Regions from separate parts of the Micromonospora sp. BS32 genome, predicted to be linked through region 1. Evidence: riboswitches for the same ligand, from Rfam matches in the RefSeq annotation. Region 1 holds a riboswitch; each other region holds the start of a gene.
What was found. Region 1 has a riboswitch for cyclic di-AMP ahead of AC5RWQ_RS18765 (C40 family peptidase). Riboswitches for the same ligand answer to the same signal wherever they lie in the genome.
Positions count from the first base shown of each region.

Region 2: it holds a riboswitch for cyclic di-AMP, as region 1 does, so the genes downstream of both, AC5RWQ_RS11925 (coiled-coil domain-containing protein) here and AC5RWQ_RS18765 (C40 family peptidase) in region 1, are expected to answer to the same signal.
Region 3: it holds a riboswitch for cyclic di-AMP, as region 1 does, so the genes downstream of both, AC5RWQ_RS15440 (C39 family peptidase) here and AC5RWQ_RS18765 (C40 family peptidase) in region 1, are expected to answer to the same signal.
Region 4: it holds a riboswitch for cyclic di-AMP, as region 1 does, so the genes downstream of both, AC5RWQ_RS26810 (transglycosylase family protein) here and AC5RWQ_RS18765 (C40 family peptidase) in region 1, are expected to answer to the same signal.

Region 1 is NZ_JBSSHR010000012.1:44,494-48,696, reverse strand. Features, by position in the region: gene AC5RWQ_RS18780 (AAA domain-containing protein) at 1-607, opposite strand, end outside; gene AC5RWQ_RS18775 (GYD domain-containing protein) at 816-1,136, shown strand; gene AC5RWQ_RS18770 (SDR family oxidoreductase) at 1,240-2,004, shown strand; cyclic di-AMP (ydaO/yuaA leader) riboswitch at 2,309-2,459, shown strand; gene AC5RWQ_RS18765 (C40 family peptidase) at 2,510-3,598, shown strand; gene AC5RWQ_RS18760 (sensor histidine kinase) at 3,658-4,203, opposite strand, start outside.
Region 2 is NZ_JBSSHR010000006.1:89,072-93,274, reverse strand. Features, by position in the region: gene AC5RWQ_RS11935 (SRPBCC family protein) at 1-416, shown strand, start outside; gene AC5RWQ_RS11930 (hypothetical protein) at 428-934, opposite strand; gene AC5RWQ_RS11925 (coiled-coil domain-containing protein) at 1,047-2,120, opposite strand; cyclic di-AMP (ydaO/yuaA leader) riboswitch at 2,125-2,255, opposite strand; gene AC5RWQ_RS11920 (cation diffusion facilitator family transporter) at 2,410-3,324, opposite strand; gene AC5RWQ_RS11915 (HelD family protein) at 3,419-4,203, opposite strand, start outside.
Region 3 is NZ_JBSSHR010000008.1:241,528-245,730, forward strand. Features, by position in the region: gene AC5RWQ_RS15430 (ABC transporter ATP-binding protein) at 1-511, shown strand, start outside; gene AC5RWQ_RS15435 (alpha/beta fold hydrolase) at 572-1,333, opposite strand; gene AC5RWQ_RS15440 (C39 family peptidase) at 1,434-2,273, opposite strand; cyclic di-AMP (ydaO/yuaA leader) riboswitch at 2,509-2,649, opposite strand; gene AC5RWQ_RS15445 (hypothetical protein) at 2,950-3,711, opposite strand; gene AC5RWQ_RS15450 (hypothetical protein) at 3,861-4,203, opposite strand, start outside.
Region 4 is NZ_JBSSHR010000025.1:18,630-22,832, reverse strand. Features, by position in the region: gene htpG (molecular chaperone HtpG) at 1-1,095, shown strand, start outside; gene AC5RWQ_RS26815 (hypothetical protein) at 1,309-2,025, shown strand; cyclic di-AMP (ydaO/yuaA leader) riboswitch at 2,167-2,340, shown strand; gene AC5RWQ_RS26810 (transglycosylase family protein) at 2,339-3,022, shown strand; gene nhaA (Na+/H+ antiporter NhaA) at 3,236-4,203, shown strand, end outside.

The DNA of each region.
Region 1 (4,203 bases):
GGTCGGGGTTGTGCCGCAGCAGCACCGCCACCGCCGACTGCATCGGATCCCAGGTCAGGCCCGTCCAGCGCACGGTCTCGACCGTCGAGAACGGGTCGAGCTGCCCGGGATCACCCACGAACAGCGCCCGTTCGAACCTGCCGGCCACGCGCAGCAGGGCGTCCGAGCGCATCTGGTACGCCTCGTCGACGATCGCCCACGGCCACGAGCCCTCGGTGACGGTGGCCCACTTCGCGGCCGTACCGAGGACGACGGCCGGACCACCGAGGTCGGCGACCTTCGCGACGACCCGGACCGTCTCGTGGCCCTTCACCCGCTCCGAGGGCCGGTAGTCGGCGGCGGAGAGCCGGCCGATGCGCAGCTCGGGGGCCTTGCGGGCGAGCCGGTCGATGAGGTCGTCGACCTGCTCGTTGGTCTGCGCGATGATGATCACCGGTTCGCCGGCGGTGGCCAGCTCGACGGCGGCTCGCACGACGAGGGTGGACTTGCCGGCGCCGGGCGGGGAGTCGACCACCACGCCGCGGTGGGCGCCGGAGCGCAGGTCGGCGAGTACGGCGGTGATCACGCGCTCCGCCTCGACGGCGGGTGGCAGCTCCAGCCCCAGCATCGGCCCCTCCTCCCAGGCGCCCCGCACATTACCGGCAGCTGTTCCGCCCACCTGAGCGTCATCCGATCGTGGCGCCGGCGACGACTAGCCGGCGCGGCAACGGGTACCCGCGGCCGTCAGCCGGCTGGTCCGAGCGAGCTCGTGCGGTGCCGCGCGGTCGGGAACCGGCGCGGCGGCGGGTGCCGAACATCGGAGAGGTGATCCCCAAATGGCCAAATTCCTGCTCAAGTCGTCCTACACCGTCGAGGGGCTCAAGGGACTGAGCAAGGACGGCGGGACGAAGCGCGCCGAGGCCGTCCGGGCGATGATCGAGAGCCTCGGCGGCCGGATGGAGTCGATGTACTTCGGGTTCGACGAGCACGACACCTACGTGGTGTGCGAGCTGCCGAACCACCAGACGGCGGCCGGCATGGCGATCGCCATCCGGGCGGCGGGCGGTCTGGAGACGCGGATAACCCCCCTCCTGACCGCGGAGGAGGTCGACGAGGCGACCCGGACCAAGGTCGGGTACGAGCCTCCCGGCCAATGATCCGCTGGCGGCGGTCGAAGCACGCGGGCGCGAACCAGGGTTTGCGGATCCCCGGATAACCGGTCTCTGCCCCCGATGCCGGACGATCGGCGAAGCTCGGCGCATGAACATTTCCGGAAACACCATCTTCATCCCCGGCTCCACGAGCGGGATCGGGCTCGCCCTCGCGCTCGAGCTGCGGGCCAAGGGCAACACGGTCATCGTCGGCGGCCGGCGCACCGACCTGCTCGAGCAGATCGCCGCGGAGCACCCCGACATCGACACCGTGGCGATCGACACCGCGAGCGCCGCGAGCATCGACGCCGCCGCGAAGGAGGTGCTGGCGAAGCACCCGGACCTCAATGTCCTGGTCACGATGGCCGGCATTATGCGCATCGAGGACTGGCACAAGCCGGAATCGTTCCTCGCCTCGGCCGAGGCGGTGCTGACGACCAACGTGCTCGGCCCGATCCGCCTCATCGCCGCGTTCATCGAACACCTGCAGGCGCAGCCGGACGCCACCATCATCACCGTCTCCTCGGGCCTCGCGTTCGCGCCGCTCAAGATCACCCCGAGCTACAACGCGTCGAAGGCCGCGATCCACATGCTCAGCGAGTCGATCCGGCTGCAGCTCGCGGACACGACCGTGAAGGTCGTGGAGCTCGAACCGCCGGCCGTCCGCACCGCGCTGCTGCCCGGACAGGAGACGAGCGAGTACGGGATGCCGCTGGACGAGTTCGTGGCGGAGGTCGTCGGGCTGCTCGAGTCACAGCCCGACGCGAAGGAGATCCAGGTCGAGCGGGTGAAGTTCCTCCGCTACGGCGAAGCGCGCGGTAACTACGACCAGGTCGTCGCGATGCTCAACGCGTCCGACCCCCACGGGGAGTAGTTTCGGCCAGCCCCGGCGACGGGTGGCCGCTCACGGGACGATGGAGCCGCCACGACGTCGGGAAAACGGTTAAGCGTCACGTGAGGGTTACTGCAGGAAATCAGTGCGCAGGTTGAGGGTCAACATTAGGGAAGATTAAGAATTCGATTAGCGGAGCCTTACGTACGCATAATTTCCGGCACCCAATGTGCCCGCCTGACAGCGTAGTGAATTGGCGTCGCCGGCTCGTTGATTTCTTTGGGCCGTCCTCACTAATGTGGGTCAGCGTCCGTTCCGGATGTCGGTCTCCACCTGGAGTACCCCGGGACGGCCACCGCCGAGTCGCTGGACGTCACTGGCGTCGCCAGGCGAGCCGGGGAACCACCGCAGGTTTCGGGGTGAATCCGCATCAGCGGTAGGGCGCCTTCCACGCCCGAACCCGTCAGCTAACCCGGCAGGCGGTCGAGGTCGGTGCACCGTGGGGTGCGTCGGCCTCGAGTGGAAGGAGCCGAACCCGTTGCCACCCGTGCGCACCCGGCCCGCCAGACCGCGGCTGTTCACCAGAATCCTCGCCGTCGCGGCGGCGGCCCTGGTGGCCGTCGGGCCAGCGGCCCACGCCCACGCCGCACCGTCGGCCGCCGATGTGCAGCAGCAGATCGATGCGGCGTGGCAAAAGCTCGAACCCGTCATCGAGCAGTACAACAAGGTCCGGACGGAACTGGCCGCGAACCAGCGCAGATCGGCCGAACTGAGCCGGAGGATCGAGCCGCTCGCCAAGTCGGTGGAGGTCAGCAGGACCCAGGTCCAGGAGATTGTGGCGGGGTACTACAAGCAGGAAAGGTCGCTTTCCACATTCAACGCCCTGCTGTCCCGCGGCTCGTCGCCGACGGCGTTGGGGGATCAGCTCGCGCTCGTGAATCAGGTGGCAGATTCGGAGCAGCGACAGGTCACCCGGCTGTCGGCCCAGCAGGCGACCTACAACGCCGACAAGGAGAAGGTCGACGCCCTGATCGCGATACAGAAGCGCCAGCAGGCCCAGTTGGCGGCCCGCAAGAAGGCCATCGACGCCGAGATCAAGCGGTTGGATGCACTACACAGACAGATCGCCGCCACGGAGACGGCGGCAGCGGCCAAGGCGGCCGCGGACGCCGCAGCGGCCAGAGCCGCAGCCGCCGCGCAGACAGCCGCTACCACGAGCAGCACCTCACCCATCACGTCGACCAGTTCGCTGTTCATCGGTGGGAAGTGTCCCGCCGTCCCCAGCACGGGCAGCGGCGGCGTCGCGGCGAAAACCGCGTGCAATCAGATCGGCGAGCCGTACGTGTGGGCGGCCAACGGACCCGACTCGTTCGACTGCTCCGGGCTGACCCAGTACGCGTGGGCTTCCGCCGGGGTGCAGCTGGACCATTACACAGGTTCTCAATGGACCGCAGGTGTGGCGGTGAGCAGAGCGAACCTTCGCACAGGTGACCTCGTCTTCTTCTACGCCGATCACCATCACATGGGCATCTACGTCGGCAACGGGCTGATCGTCCACGCCCCGCACACCGGGGACGTGGTCCGAATGGCTCAGCTGGCGAATATGGAGTACAGCGGTGCTCGCCGCCCCGGCTGACCCGTCCGGTCCGGAGCCGCAGGTTCTCCACCTGAACGGGGCCCGGTCGGGGACGATGCCTACGGCGTGCCGGGAAGCCGGACCGTGACGAGGAGACCGCCGACGGGGCTGGGGACGAGGTCGAGGGTCCCGTCGTGGGCGCGGACGATGCTGTGCACGATGGCCAGGCCGAGGCCGACGCCGGCGTGTTCGTCGGTGCGTACGCGTTCCGTTCCGCGCTGGAAGGGTTCGGTGAGGGTCGGTACCAGTTCCGGTGGGAGCCGACGACCCGTGTTCTCGACCCGCAGCACGCTCGTGTCGCCGTGCGCCTCGGTGTGGACCGTCACGGTGCCGCCGGCGGGGAGGTTGTGGACGATGGCGTTCTGGACGAGGTTCGTCACCATCCGCGACAGGAGTTCGGCGGAGCCGCTGGTCTGGGCCGCCCCGCCGGTGACGTCCAGCGTGATCCGGCGCTGTTCGGCGAGGGGAAGCAGCGTTTCGGCGGCTTCTTCGGCGATGAGGGAGAGGTCGACGCTCTCGCGGGTGAAGTTTCCGCGGTCGCCGCGGCTGAGCAGCAGAAGGGCCTCGGTGAGATCGATCGCCCGCTGATTGACGGTGTGCAGGCG
Region 2 (4,203 bases), on a different contig from region 1:
CGGATGCGGTGGCGCTGCTGAGCGACCTGGCCCGGCAGGAGGAGCTGCACCCGCTGATCGTCCGGGTCCGCCGGTTGCCGCCCCGCCCGGGCGCCCGGGCCAGCTACGCGATCACCGACCGGCTGGAGGTGGGTCCGCTGCGCTTCCCGGTCACCTACCAGGCCGACGTCCTGGTGGTGACCGACAACGAGATCGTCACGGTGGCCCGCCAGCAGCCCGGCACGACCGTACGCAACCACACCCGGCTCCGGGAGGAGGCCGGCGTGCTGCGGATCGACGTGGAGATCACCCTGGCGGCGCCCGCGCCGCTGTTCGGGTACGCCTTCCGCCAGGCCCGGGCCGCCCACCTGGGGCTGGCCAGCCGGCTCGGCGCGGTCCTGGGCAGGGAGGCCGGCGGCGGCCCGGCCACCGGCTGACCACACCCCGGTCAGCGACGGCCCGCGGCGGCCGCCACCGGTGTCCGGCGGGCCGTGACACCGCGGCGGGTGCGTCCCCACGGCTTCCAGGTGGAGATCACGGTCAGCGCGACCAGTAGGACGGTGGAGACGCTCGGGGCGATCACCACGTCGGCCCGCAGGTGCGCGGTGGCGTCCGGAGCGGCGGCGGCCTGGATGCGCGGCGTGAGCTGGAACAGCACCAGGCCCAGCATCACCGTGGTCACCGCGAGCTTGACCAGCACCCACCGGTGCCGGAGCAGCCCCCACGGGGTGAGCAGCGCGCTGGCCACGCCGACCAGCCAGACCAGCACGCTCAGCGGCGCGAAGAGCCAGGTGACGAGCAGCGCGGCCGCCGGGTAGACCACCTCCGGGTCGGCCCCCCGCAGCCCGGCGACGCCGAGGGTCAGCAGCACCAGGTCGGCGCCGAGCCAGCCCAGCGAGGTCACCAGGTGCAGGGTGAGCAGGGTCTTGCGGGCGTCGGGGGAGAGTCTGGCCATGTCCCCGATGCTCGTCGGCCGGGAGCGGCCCGTCGTGGGCCGGGCGACGACATCCGGCGTACGGCCGGGGACGTACGCCGGTGGCCCGGGGCGGGCCACCGGCGTACCCGGGTCAGTACACCGACAGGTGCACGTGGTTGGTGTGGTCGCTGGACGGGTCCCCGCCCGCCCCGCTGTACGACTTCCAGCCGCTGCTGGGCAGCCAGATCTGCCGGTACCAGATCACGTAGAGCACACCGAGCCGGTCGGCGTTGCGGATGAAGTACGCGGCCAGGTTGTTGCCGTACGTCCTGTCGCCGCCGGTGGCGTCCCCGCCGAAGCCGCTGACCTGGGCGGCGAAGTCACAGGCCCGCCCCTTGGGGTGCTCGCCGGAGCCACTGGGCCGGTAGCAGGAGACGTACCTCTTGAAGCCGGCGGCCTGGGCCTGCTGGAGCGCGTTGAGCATCCGCGGGGTGATGCAGCCGTCGGCGGGCGTCGGGTCGTCGATGCTGCACGACTCCGGCGGCCAGGAGCCGTCGGGGTTGCGGGTCGCCGGCTTGGCGTTCGCGGTGGACGTACCCGAGGTGGACCCGCCACTGTCGGCGGCGGCGGGCGGGTCGGGCTTCTGGGCGGCGGCGACCTCGAGCGCCCGCTCGGCCTGCTGCTTGCGCTTGGCCATCACGGTGACCTGGCGGCGCTCCTCGATGACTTCGCGGTCGATCGCGGCGCGCGTCCGGGTGGCCTCGTCCCGGGTCCGGATGAGGTTGCGCAGTTCCCGGTCCTCGTTGGCGGCGACCGTCTCCAGCGCCGCGGCCCGGTCCAGGAAGCCCTCCGGGGAGGAGCTGCTGAGCAGCGCCGAGACCGGCCCGAGGCGGCCCGTCCGGTACGCCACGCCGGCGATCTCGCTGACCTTGCCGTTGCGCACGCCCAGTTCCGCCTCGACAGTCTTGAGCTGGGCGGTGAGCGCCTGCTGCCGTTTGGTGGAGCGGTCCAGCGCGGCCCGGGCGTCGAGCCAGCCCTTGCTGGCCGCGTCGAGCTGGGCCCGCAGCTCGGGGCTGCCGCCCTCGTCGTCGTCGCCGGGGGCGGCGAGCCGGGCGGTGCTGGGTGCGGCCACGGCCGGCGTGGCGACCGGCGCGGACGACACGCCCAGGGCGAGCGTCGCGGCGACCGCGGCCAGCAGCCGCGCGGTGGTGCGTCGTACGTGCATGCACATGTCCTTCCGTCAGCCGCCGACCGGGTTAGCTGACGGGTTCGGGACGGAAGATCCCTACCGCTGACGCGGATGCACCCCACGAACATGGTTCCCCGGCTCGCCTCGAGGGCGATTAGGCGACGGCCACCGCCGGCACCGATGGGCGCCGCCGGGCGGAGGCCGGGACCGAGCCTACCGGTACGGGTGTGACACCCGCCCGTTTCGTGACTGACGGTACGCGAGGGAAACCTGTTGAAGGAGGGACAAGAGGATAAATGGGGTGGATTTCTTAAGGAGCCGCTAACTACCAGTGCGACGGCCCGCAGCCGCCGGGCGACGCGCCCGGCTCGATCTGCAGGGTGGCGTGCTCGATGTGGAAGTCCTCGTGCAGGGCGCTGCGGGCGGCGGCGAGCACCGTCCCGACCTCGGCGCCCGGGATGGTGGTCAGGTGGGCGGAGGCCACGTCCATGCCGGAGGTGAGCGTCCAGACGTGCAGGTCGTGCACCTCGGCCACGCCGGGGACGGCGGTCAGCCGATCGTGCACCGCGGTCACCTGGAGGTGCTCCGGCGCGGCCTGGACCAGGATGCGCACCGCCGCCCGGCCGAGCCGCCACGTGCGGGGGAGGATGAACACGCCGATCGCCACGGCCACCGCCGGGTCGGCCCACCACCAGCCGGTGCCGGCGATGAGCAGCGCCGCGCCGATCACGCCGAGCGAGCCGAGCAGGTCCCCGACCACCTCCAGGTACGCCCCGCGCAGGTTGAGGCTCTCCTTGGCGCCCGGGCGGAGCAGGGCGAACGCGGCGACGTTGGCGAGCAGGCCGAGCAGCGCCACCGCGAGCATCGGGCCGGTGACCACCTCGGGCGGATTGCCGAACCGGCGTACCGCCTCGATCAGGACGTAGACCGCGACCCCGCTGAGCAGCACGGCGTTGGCCAGCGCGGCGAGCACCTCCAGCCGGTAGAGCCCGAAGGTGCGCTGGGGGTCTCGGTCGGCGAGCCGGGTGGCGGTGATGGCGGCCAGGGCCATCCCGATGCCGAGCACGTCGGTGAACATGTGCCCGGCGTCGGAGAGCAGGGCCAGCGAACCGGTGCCGAAGGCGGTGACCGCCTCGACCACCATGAGCGCGGCGAGCAGCCCGAAGGCCGCCCAGAGTCGCCCCCGGTGCCGCTGCGCGGCGTTGGTGACCGCCCCGCTGTGGTCATGCCCTCCGCCCACGCCCACACCTTCCGTCCCCGCCGCGCACCCGACCCAACCTATGCTCACATCGCTATATATCCAACCCACCCGCTCGGGGGTGGGGTGGTGGGGGTCAGGGAGTGGGGTCGAGGGTGGTCAGGCGTTGCGTGGCGCGGGAGAGGGCCACGTAGAGGGTGCGCACGCCGGAGGGCTCCGCGCGGATCTCGCTGGGGCAGACCAGCACCACACCGTCGTACTCCATGCCCTTGGCCTGGAGGCTCGTCACCACCTGGAGCCGGCCGGCGCCCGTACCGTCGGCGAGCCAGCCGGCCACCTCGTCCCGGCGCGGCACCGGAGTGATCACCCCGACCGTCCCCTCGACCTCGGCGAGCAGCGTCTCCACCGCCTCCACGGTCGCGGCTGCCAGCTCCGCCGCCGGGACGGTCAGCGCGACCGGATCGACCCCGGTGGAGCGGACCGCCGTCGGCAGCGCCAGGTCCGGGTGCAGCCGACGGATCTCCGCCGCCGCCACCGCGAAGATCTCCGCGGAGTTGCGGTAGTTGGTGGTGAGCACGAACCGGTGCCGCCGGCGGCGGCCGAGTGCCTGGTCGCGGGCCCGGTCCAGCTCCGCCGGGTCGCCCGACCACGCGGTCTGCGCCGGGTCGCCGACCACCGTCCAGGACGCCAGCCGGCCCCGCCGGCCGACCATCCGCCACTGCATCGGCGAGACGTCCTGCGACTCGTCCACCACCACGTGCGCGTAGTCGCGGTAGTCCTCCGGACGTTCCCGGGCCGCCGCCCGGGCGGCACGCTGTCGGTCGCCGAAGGTGCTCAGCTCCCGGACCCCGCCCGCCAGCTGGAACGGGTCGCGCTTCTGCTTCGCCGGCCGCACCGGCTTGCCCAGCATCGCGTCCAGCT
Region 3 (4,203 bases), on a different contig from region 1:
CAACGGGGGCGCGGTCTACACCCAGGGCCAGCCGTCCCTGCTCGGGGTCAACGCCGCGCTGCTCAACGACCTCTCCGGCGAGCGCAACGTCACGCTGGGCTGCCTGGCGATGGGCATGTCGCCGGAGGAGGTGGCCCGCCGGGCGCCGGAGATCATCGAGTTCTCCGGGATCAACGAGCGGGGTGACTTCGCCAGCCTGCCGATGCGGACGTACTCCTCCGGCATGGCCGCCCGGCTGCGGTTCGCCATCGCGGCGGCCAAGAAGCACGACGTGCTGCTGATCGACGAGGCGCTGGCCACCGGCGACGAGGGCTTCCGCAAGCGCAGCGAGCAGCGGGTGCGCGAGCTGCGCGAGGGCGCCGGCACGGTGTTCCTGGTGAGCCACCAGCTCGCCTCGATCCGGGACACCTGCGAGCGGTCGATCTGGCTGGAGTCCGGCGTGATCCGGATGGACGGCCCGACCGACGAGGTGCTGAAGGCGTACGGCGAGTTCGCGAAGAGCAAGCGGTAGCGCCACCGCGCACGCCGGAACCGCGTCGTCCCCTCGGGGGCGGCGCGGTTCCGCGTCTCGTCAGAGGTAGCGGTCGAGCAGGGCCAGCACCGCCGCCGGGTCCTCCACGTGCGCGTTGTGCCCGAGGCCCGGCAGCGTGACCACGGGGACCCCGAGCGCCGCCAGCTGGTCGTCGCTGACCATCGGGTCGTGCTCGCCGCGGGCCAGCAGCACCGGGACGTCGGTGCCGGCGAGCAGGCCCGGCAGGTCCGGGGCGCCGACCGCGAAGGCGGCCGGGTCCATGGCCAGGCGCCACCGGCCGTCCTCGGCGCGCAGGCCGGCGTGGACCACCGGGTGGTCCGGGGCGAAGAGCCCACCGAGGCCGGCGACCCGCAGGTAGCGGCGGGCGGCCTCGTCCCGGGTGGCGAACCAGCTCACCGGCCGCTCGGCCAGCTCGCGCGTCTTGGCCAGCTCGGCCGGCGACCAGACCGCCTTGATGCCGAGCCCGACCACGGCGTCGACCAGCAGGCCCGCGTGCCGGGCGGCCAGCGCCAGCGCGACCACCCCGCCGAGCGAGTGCCCGAGAACCACCAGGCGCTCCCCCGACCGGCCGTCCGCCGACCCGCCGGCCGGGCCCAGCCCGGCGGCCACCCGCCCGGCGAGGCCGGTGAAGGAGTACCCGGGCAGCGGCGGCGACCAGCCGTGACCGGCCAGGTCCGGCGCGAGCCAGCGGCCCGGCCAGCGGTGCTCCAGCAGTGGCGCCCAGGGCAGCCAGACGTCGCCGGTGGCGCCCATCCCGTGCAGCAGCACCAGAACGCGCCGGGGACCCGATCCGTCGGTCATGGGGCGCAGTGTGCCATCGACGGGCACCGGCCCGCGAGACCCGGGAACGACGCCGGGCGCCGGCCCCCGAGGGGAGCCGGCGCCCGGAGTACGGCGCGGGTCAGGCGGAGTAGCCGCGGGTGGCGATCCAGTTCGCCAGGTCCACGGTGCTGATCCAGTACGCCGGCAGGCTCGGGTCGGCCGAGTCGGCGATCCGGACGGTACGACCGTCGTTCTTGTAGCCCACCACGGCGATGTAGTGGCCGCCGGGGAAGGAGTGCCAGCCGCCGTCGACGTCGGTGGCGGTGCCGGCCACGTTGGCCACCACGCCCCGCTTGTCGGTGATCGCCTTGACCACGTCGGCCTGGAGCCGGTCGATCTGCGCCGAGCTTGGGGTGCCCTCGAACATCCGGGTCCGGTACGGGTCGCCCTTCACCACGGCGTTGAGCACCCGGGTGGTGTCCTCCGCCGAGTTGGTGCCCATCTCGGTGGTGCCGAGCTGGACGGCCAGGTCGTCCTGGGTGCGGTCGATGCCGGTCGCGCTGAGCGCGTTGCGCACCGCCGCCGGGCCGCAGTTGTAGTAGGTGGTCTGGGCCTCGTAGTCGTAGCTGAGGACCTTCGACGACGGCGGCTTCGGCGCCGCGGTACGGGTCAGGTCCGGGTCCGCCGTCGCCTTGGCCTTGGCCTTGGCGGCGCTGGCCGACGGCGAGGCGCTCGCCGAGGGGCTGGCCGACGGGGTGGTGGCGACGCGCACCTCGCTGCGGGTGGCGACGTCGTTCAGGCGGGGGGCCGCCTCGGCCACGGCGGCCGAGGTCTGCTGCCGGACGGGGGCGTCGTCGGTGCCGGCGACCAGGGCCGCGGTCCCGGAGGCGAGCGCGAGGGCCGCGGCAGCGCCGGCGACGACCTGGTAGGGGCGCTCGGTGGTGAGGCGTCGCAACTGCCGCTTCATCTGGTGCTTCACGAGTGTTCCTCCACGGTGCGGGAGCGGGGGCGGGCGCACCGGATCGGCGCGTGGCGGTCGGCCAGGCGCGGGATCGGGTTCGGTGCGGGACCGCTCGGCGGGGGGACCGCCCGGTCGATGCCGGACGGCGAGGCGGATGCTGGGATCAGCGCGCGACCGCGCAGCGGACCGGCGACGGCACCCCGCTACCGAGGTGGGGGAACAACCGCGGAATGTTGTCGAACTGCACTAAGGGAACTCCTTCCGACACCGCCTACCGGGTTAGCTGACGGATTCGGGCGGGAAGAACGCCCTACCGCGGGCCGTGGCCCGCGGATTCACCCCAGAACTGCGTGGGTCCCCGGTTCGTGATCTCACGATTGAGCGGGTCGACGCGGCGTCGCCTCTTGCGATCGGAAACCGCACCGGACCGAGGCGACATTACTGGCGGGTCCACTCCCGGCCAAGCGCGCTGAACTGCTTAAACATGATCAGCGCGAGCAATTTCCGGTGCACTTCGGCACTGGCGTCGCTCGATGGGACAGTGCGCCATCCGGACGCGATGGGGCGACAATCGGACGTCGCTACCAGAATCACCGAGGACCGTCGGCGTCGATGTCACCGGCTGTTACCGGATGACCGGTTCGGCGTGGACGTGACCCGGCTCACCGAGTTTTGGGTAACAATTCGGCCCCGGTCAGCCCACCCGGGCCGGCCGCCAGCGCGCCGCGGTCGCCGTCGGCGCCACCACCGCCGTTGCCCGACGGGCCGGCACCCGGGCCGGCCGCAGCCGCTCGGTCGCCGCGTACGCCTCGGTGGCGAGCGCCCGCGCCGACTCGGCGGCCAGCTCCGCGTCCCGCCACGCTGACCGCTCCCGCTCGGTGGCCGACCGGTACGCCTCCCGGCGCCCCTCGCGGACCGCCCGGGCCAGCAGCACCTCCTGCTCAACCGGGTGCCGGCGCGGGTCCCAGCCGTCCCGATGCGCGAAGACGTCCCGCAGCTGGGTCAGGGACAGCTCACCCCGCCAGTGCGCGGCCACCGCTGCCTGGTGCAGCCAACGCTCCCGGCCGGCGTACTCGGCGGGCGTGCGCGGGGTACGCGGCGCCGGCAGCGCGCGGGCGCCGACGAAGCGCCGGGCGGCCTCCTCCGCCTCGTCGTACGCCGTCCAGGCCCGGTCGGCCTCCGCCTGAGCGGCCAGCCAGGCTTCCCGCCGACGGCGAGCCGTCTGCGCCGCGCCGGCCGCCGCGACGGCGACCTCGTCGGCGTACCGGCGCAGGTCGGCGACTTCCAGGACGGCGTCGCCGGCCGGCGGCTCGGCGGGCGCATCCTCGGTCGGGCGCTCCCGCTCGGGACGGGCGACGAGGACGGTGAGCACGGTCAGGGCGAGCACGAGCAGGGCGGACCAGATGGCGGCGGCGGTCGGGACCTCGATCAGGAACTGGTAGAGCACGGTGTTCATGGTCGGCACCTCACGGGGGCAGCTGCGAGAGAGGAGTCCACACGCGGCCGCGGAGCGGGACGCGGCCGTCGGGGCCGGGCCGTTGCCGGGCTGGTGCGGCGGTGAGGTTCGTGGCGGGGATGGTCGCGGGTCGGCGCTGGGCGCGGCGCTCAGCCGGGGGGTGCGCGCGGCCCCGCAGCGGCCGGGGAGAGCCCGGCGAGGGCCGGCACCGCCACGGTTGGTACACCCGGCGCGGCGGCCGACCGGTCCGCAGGCGCACCGGCCGGACCTGCGGGCGGCGCGAGGACCGGGTGCACGTCGCCGAGGCTGCGGTCGTGGGTCGGCGAGCCCACAGTGGCCGGAACGAGAGCGTCGGTCTGCCGCTGCCGCAGCTCACCGGCGAGGTAGCCCGGCCGGCCCGCCCAGGTGGTCGCCGTGCTCGTCGCGGGCACGAGAGCCGGGGCGCCGGGCGGACCCGCAGCCGGGAGCGCCGCCATCGGCGGCAGGGTCTCG
Region 4 (4,203 bases), on a different contig from region 1:
ATGCGGGGCGAGGGCGTCTTCGAGTACGAGGCGTTGCTCTTCATCCCCGCGCACGCCCCCTTCGACCTCTTCATGGCCGACGGCCGGCGCGGGGTGCAGCTCTACGTCAAGCGCGTCTTCGTGATGGACGACTGCGCCGCGCTGATGCCGAACTACCTGCGCTTCGTCAAGGGCGTGGTGGACGCGCACGACCTGTCGCTGAACATCTCCCGGGAGATCCTGCAGCAGGACCGGCAGATCCAGATCGTCCGCCGGCGGCTGGTCCGCAAGGTCCTCGCCACCGTGAAGGAGCTGCGCACCGCGCACGCCGAGCGCTACCGGACCTTCTGGGCGGAGTTCGGCCGGGTGGTCAAGGAGGGGCTGCTGGAGGACCCGGACAACACCGAGGCGATCCTCGACGTCGTCTCCGTCGCGTCCACCCACGACCCCGCCGAGCTGACCACCCTGCACGACTACGTCGCGCGGATGAAGGAGGGCCAGAGCGAGATCTACTACGCCACCGGGGAGACCCGGGCGACGCTGGAGAACTCGCCGCACATGGAGGCGTTCCGGGCCCGGGGGTACGAGGTCCTGCTCCTCACCGACCCGGTCGACGAGGTCTGGGTGGAGCGGGTCGGCCAGTTCGACGGCCGGCCGCTGCGCTCCATCGCCAAGGGCCAGGTCGACCTCGACGCCGCGGCGGAGGGTGCCGACACCGCCGAGCGGGAGCAGCGCGCCAAGGAGTACGCCGCCCTGCTCACCTTCCTCGGCGAGGCGCTCGCCGACAGCGTCAAGGAGGTCCGGCTCTCCTCCCGGCTGACCACCTCACCGGCCTGCGTCGTCGGCGACGCCCACGACATCACCCCGACGCTGGAGAAGATGTACCGCGCGATGGGTCAGGAGCTGCCGCAGGTCAAGCGGATCCTGGAGCTCAACCCGACCCACCCGCTCGTCACCGGGCTGCGCGCCGCGCACGAGCGGGGCGACGACAGCGCGGCGCTGACCGAGACCGCCGAGCTGCTGTACGGCATGGCGCTGCTGGCCGAGGGCGGCGACCTGGCCGACCCGGCCCGGTTCGCCCGGGTCCTCGCCGACCGGCTGGCCCGCGCCCTCTGACGCGACGGCCCCGACCGGGCGTCCGCCCGGTCGGGGCCGCGCTCAAAAGCTCACCCGGGCGCCCATCGCGGCGCCGGGCGGGCTGGTGTCGGTCGGCGGCGCCGCCGTCCTGCTGTCCGGAAACGGTCAGTCCGAGGCCCACGCCGGACGGTGTCGGTGGCGGCCGGGCGGCAGAATGCGGTCATGCGGGGGGTGACGGGGCGAGGGGCGGCCGTGGCCGCGGGAACACTGCTCGCGGCGGCGCTGCTCGCCGGCTGCGGCTGGGCCGAGGTAGATGACGCGGAGACGCTGGCCCGGCGGGAGGCGCGCGGGCGACTGGACGAGCTGACCGCCGCGATCGAGCGGGGGCGACTCTGGGAGGTCGACGAGTTCGGCCGAGCCGTGCAGGGGCGTCCGGAGCTGGAGCTGATGGCGCTGGACGGCACCGACCGGGCCGGCGGTGTGTCGATGGTGGTGCGTACGCACGGCGAGGCCACCACGACCGACTGGTCCGGGTCGGACAGCGGGCACGCCGAGGTGACGCTCTGCTACCGGCTGGCGTACCGGGCCGAGGGGATGGAGCCGGTGACCGAGGTGGACTGCCCGAGGACCCCACCGGTGACCCCTCGGCCGGCCGCCACGCTTCCGCCCGACCTCACCGAGCGGCTGCGCCGGGAACTGCCCACCGGGTCTGCGGCGACCGAGGCGTCCGTCGGCGCGTACCTCGACCGGCTCCGCCTCGACCCCCGGGTCCGCCGGGACGTCGCGTCGTACGGCGGCAGCGTGGGGCTGGCGCTGCGCGCGGACCGGCGGGGTAGCTGCCTGTTGGCCAGAGTGGTGGGTGACCGGGTGGAGGTCTGGAGTCCCAGCCGGGTGCAGCTCCAGCCGGGGGAGCTCACCTGCTCGGGGCGGACGGCAGCCGCCGGTCAGGGCCAGCGCTCGCCGCACTGAGCAGGGCATTGTCCGACCTCGTGGCGATGGCGCAAGTGGAGAGAGCCGGCCCTCGCCTGACCGGGTGAAGAACTTCACAAGAAGTGGGCAAATCGCCGAAACGCCTCCTAACGTCGATCCGGTCCGCCTTCGCGGACACCACGGTCGGTAACGCCTAATCCATGCCGCCGACGGTGGGACCTTGTCAGCTGGGCATGGAGCGGGGGACCCACACGTTCCTCGGTGCACGTCACCTCGGGGTGAAGCCGCCTGCGGCGGCCGGGCTCCTCGGCCCGAACCCGACAGCTCACCTCGTCGGCGTGGAGGAGCACAGATGTCAACTGCACACACCGCCCGTCACCGACGGGTCAGCTCGCGCCGCGTCGCCGTCGGCACGCTCGCCGTCGGCGCCGTCACCGGCGTCGCCGCGGTCCTGGCGCCGGCCGCCCCGGCGAGCGCCGCCAGCGTCAACTGGGACGCGATCGCCCAGTGCGAGTCCGGCGGCAACTGGCACATCAACACCGGCAACGGCTACTACGGTGGCCTGCAGTTCTCGGCGGGCACCTGGTCCGGCTACGGCGGCAAGAAGTACGCCTCCCGCGCCGACCTGGCCAGCCGGGGCGAGCAGATCGCGATCGCGGAGAAGGTGCTCGACGGTCAGGGCATCGGCGCCTGGCCGGTGTGCGGCAAGAAGGGCGGCTCGACGAAGAGCTACTCCACCTCGGAGAAGTCGTCGTCGCGCAAGTCCGAGCGGTCGGAGAAGTCCGAGCGGCGCACCGAGCGGGCGACCACGAAGTCGGAGCGGTCGTCCGACCAGCGGCGCAGCAGCCGCAGCGAGCGGCGTAGCGCCCCGGCGTCCAGCGGGGACAGGTACGTGGTGCGCGCGGGTGACACCCTGTCGGAGATCGCCGACGCGAAGGACCTCGCCGGTGGCTGGCAGGCGCTGTACGAGCGCAACAAGCGCGTCGTCGGCGCCGACCCGGGCCTGATCTTCCCGGGTCAGCAGCTCAGCCTCTGACGCCCGTCCCTCCCCGAGGGCGCACCACCGCGCGAACGACGACGCCCGGCCGGATCCACCCGGCCGGGCGTCGTCGCGTGCGGCGACCCCCTGGACGGGCGGCATGCCGGCTACTGGGCGACCACCCGCCCGGCGGCGGATAGGGTTGACCCTGGTGTGCCGGGAAGTCTGGTCGGCGATGGATGACGCGACCCCTGCCGACGAGGAGTTTCCGTGACCGACGCCGACCGGCGCCGTGCCAACCTGTTCGCCCGCCGCTCCTGGGGCGAGACCAGCCGCATCTCCGCCATTCTCCGCAAGGAGACCGTCGGTGGGGCACTGCTGCTCGCCGGTGCGCTGCTCGCCCTGGTCTGGTCGAACTCCCCCTGGTCCGACGGATACCAGTCGGTGCGGGACCTCCGGGTCGGCCCGGCGGCCCTGCACCTCGACCTGACCCTCGCCACCTGGGCCGCGGACGGTCTGCTGGCGACCTTCTTCTTCGTCGCCGGGTTGGAGCTCAAGCGCGAGTTCGTCGCCGGTGATCTCCGTGATCCCCGCCGGGCGGCGGTGCCGGTGGCGGCCGCGGTCGGCGGGGTGGCCGTACCCGCGCTGCTGTTCACCCTGATCGCGGCGGGCGCCGGGGGCGGCGCCGCGAAGGGGTGGGCCATCCCGACCGCGACGGACATCGCCTTCGCCCTCGCCGTGCTGGCCGTGGTCGGCCGGTTCCTGCCCTCGGCGCTGCGCACCTTCCTGCTCACCCTGGCCGTCGTGGACGACCTGCTGGCGATCGTCATCATCGCCATCTTCTACACCTCGGGCCTGTCGGTCGCGCCGCTGCTGGCCGCGCTCGTCCCGCTGGCCGTGTTCGCCCTGCTGGTGCAGCGCCGGGTGCGGTCCTGGTGGCTGCTGCTGCCGCTGGCGGCGGTCACCTGGGTGCTGGTGCACGAGTCGGGGGTGCACGCCACCGTCGCGGGCGTCCTGCTCGCGTTCACCGTCCCGGTGATCCGCAGCGAGGCGGCCGGCGGCCCGGACGCCGGGCCGGGGCTCGCCGAGCACTTCGAGCACCGGTTCCGACCGCTCTCCGCCGGCGTCGCGGTGCCGATCTTCGCGTTCCTCTCCGCCGGGGTGACCATCGGGGGGCTGGCCGGCCTGGCGACCGCGCTCACCGACCGGGTGGCGGTCGGCATCGTGGTCGGCCTGAT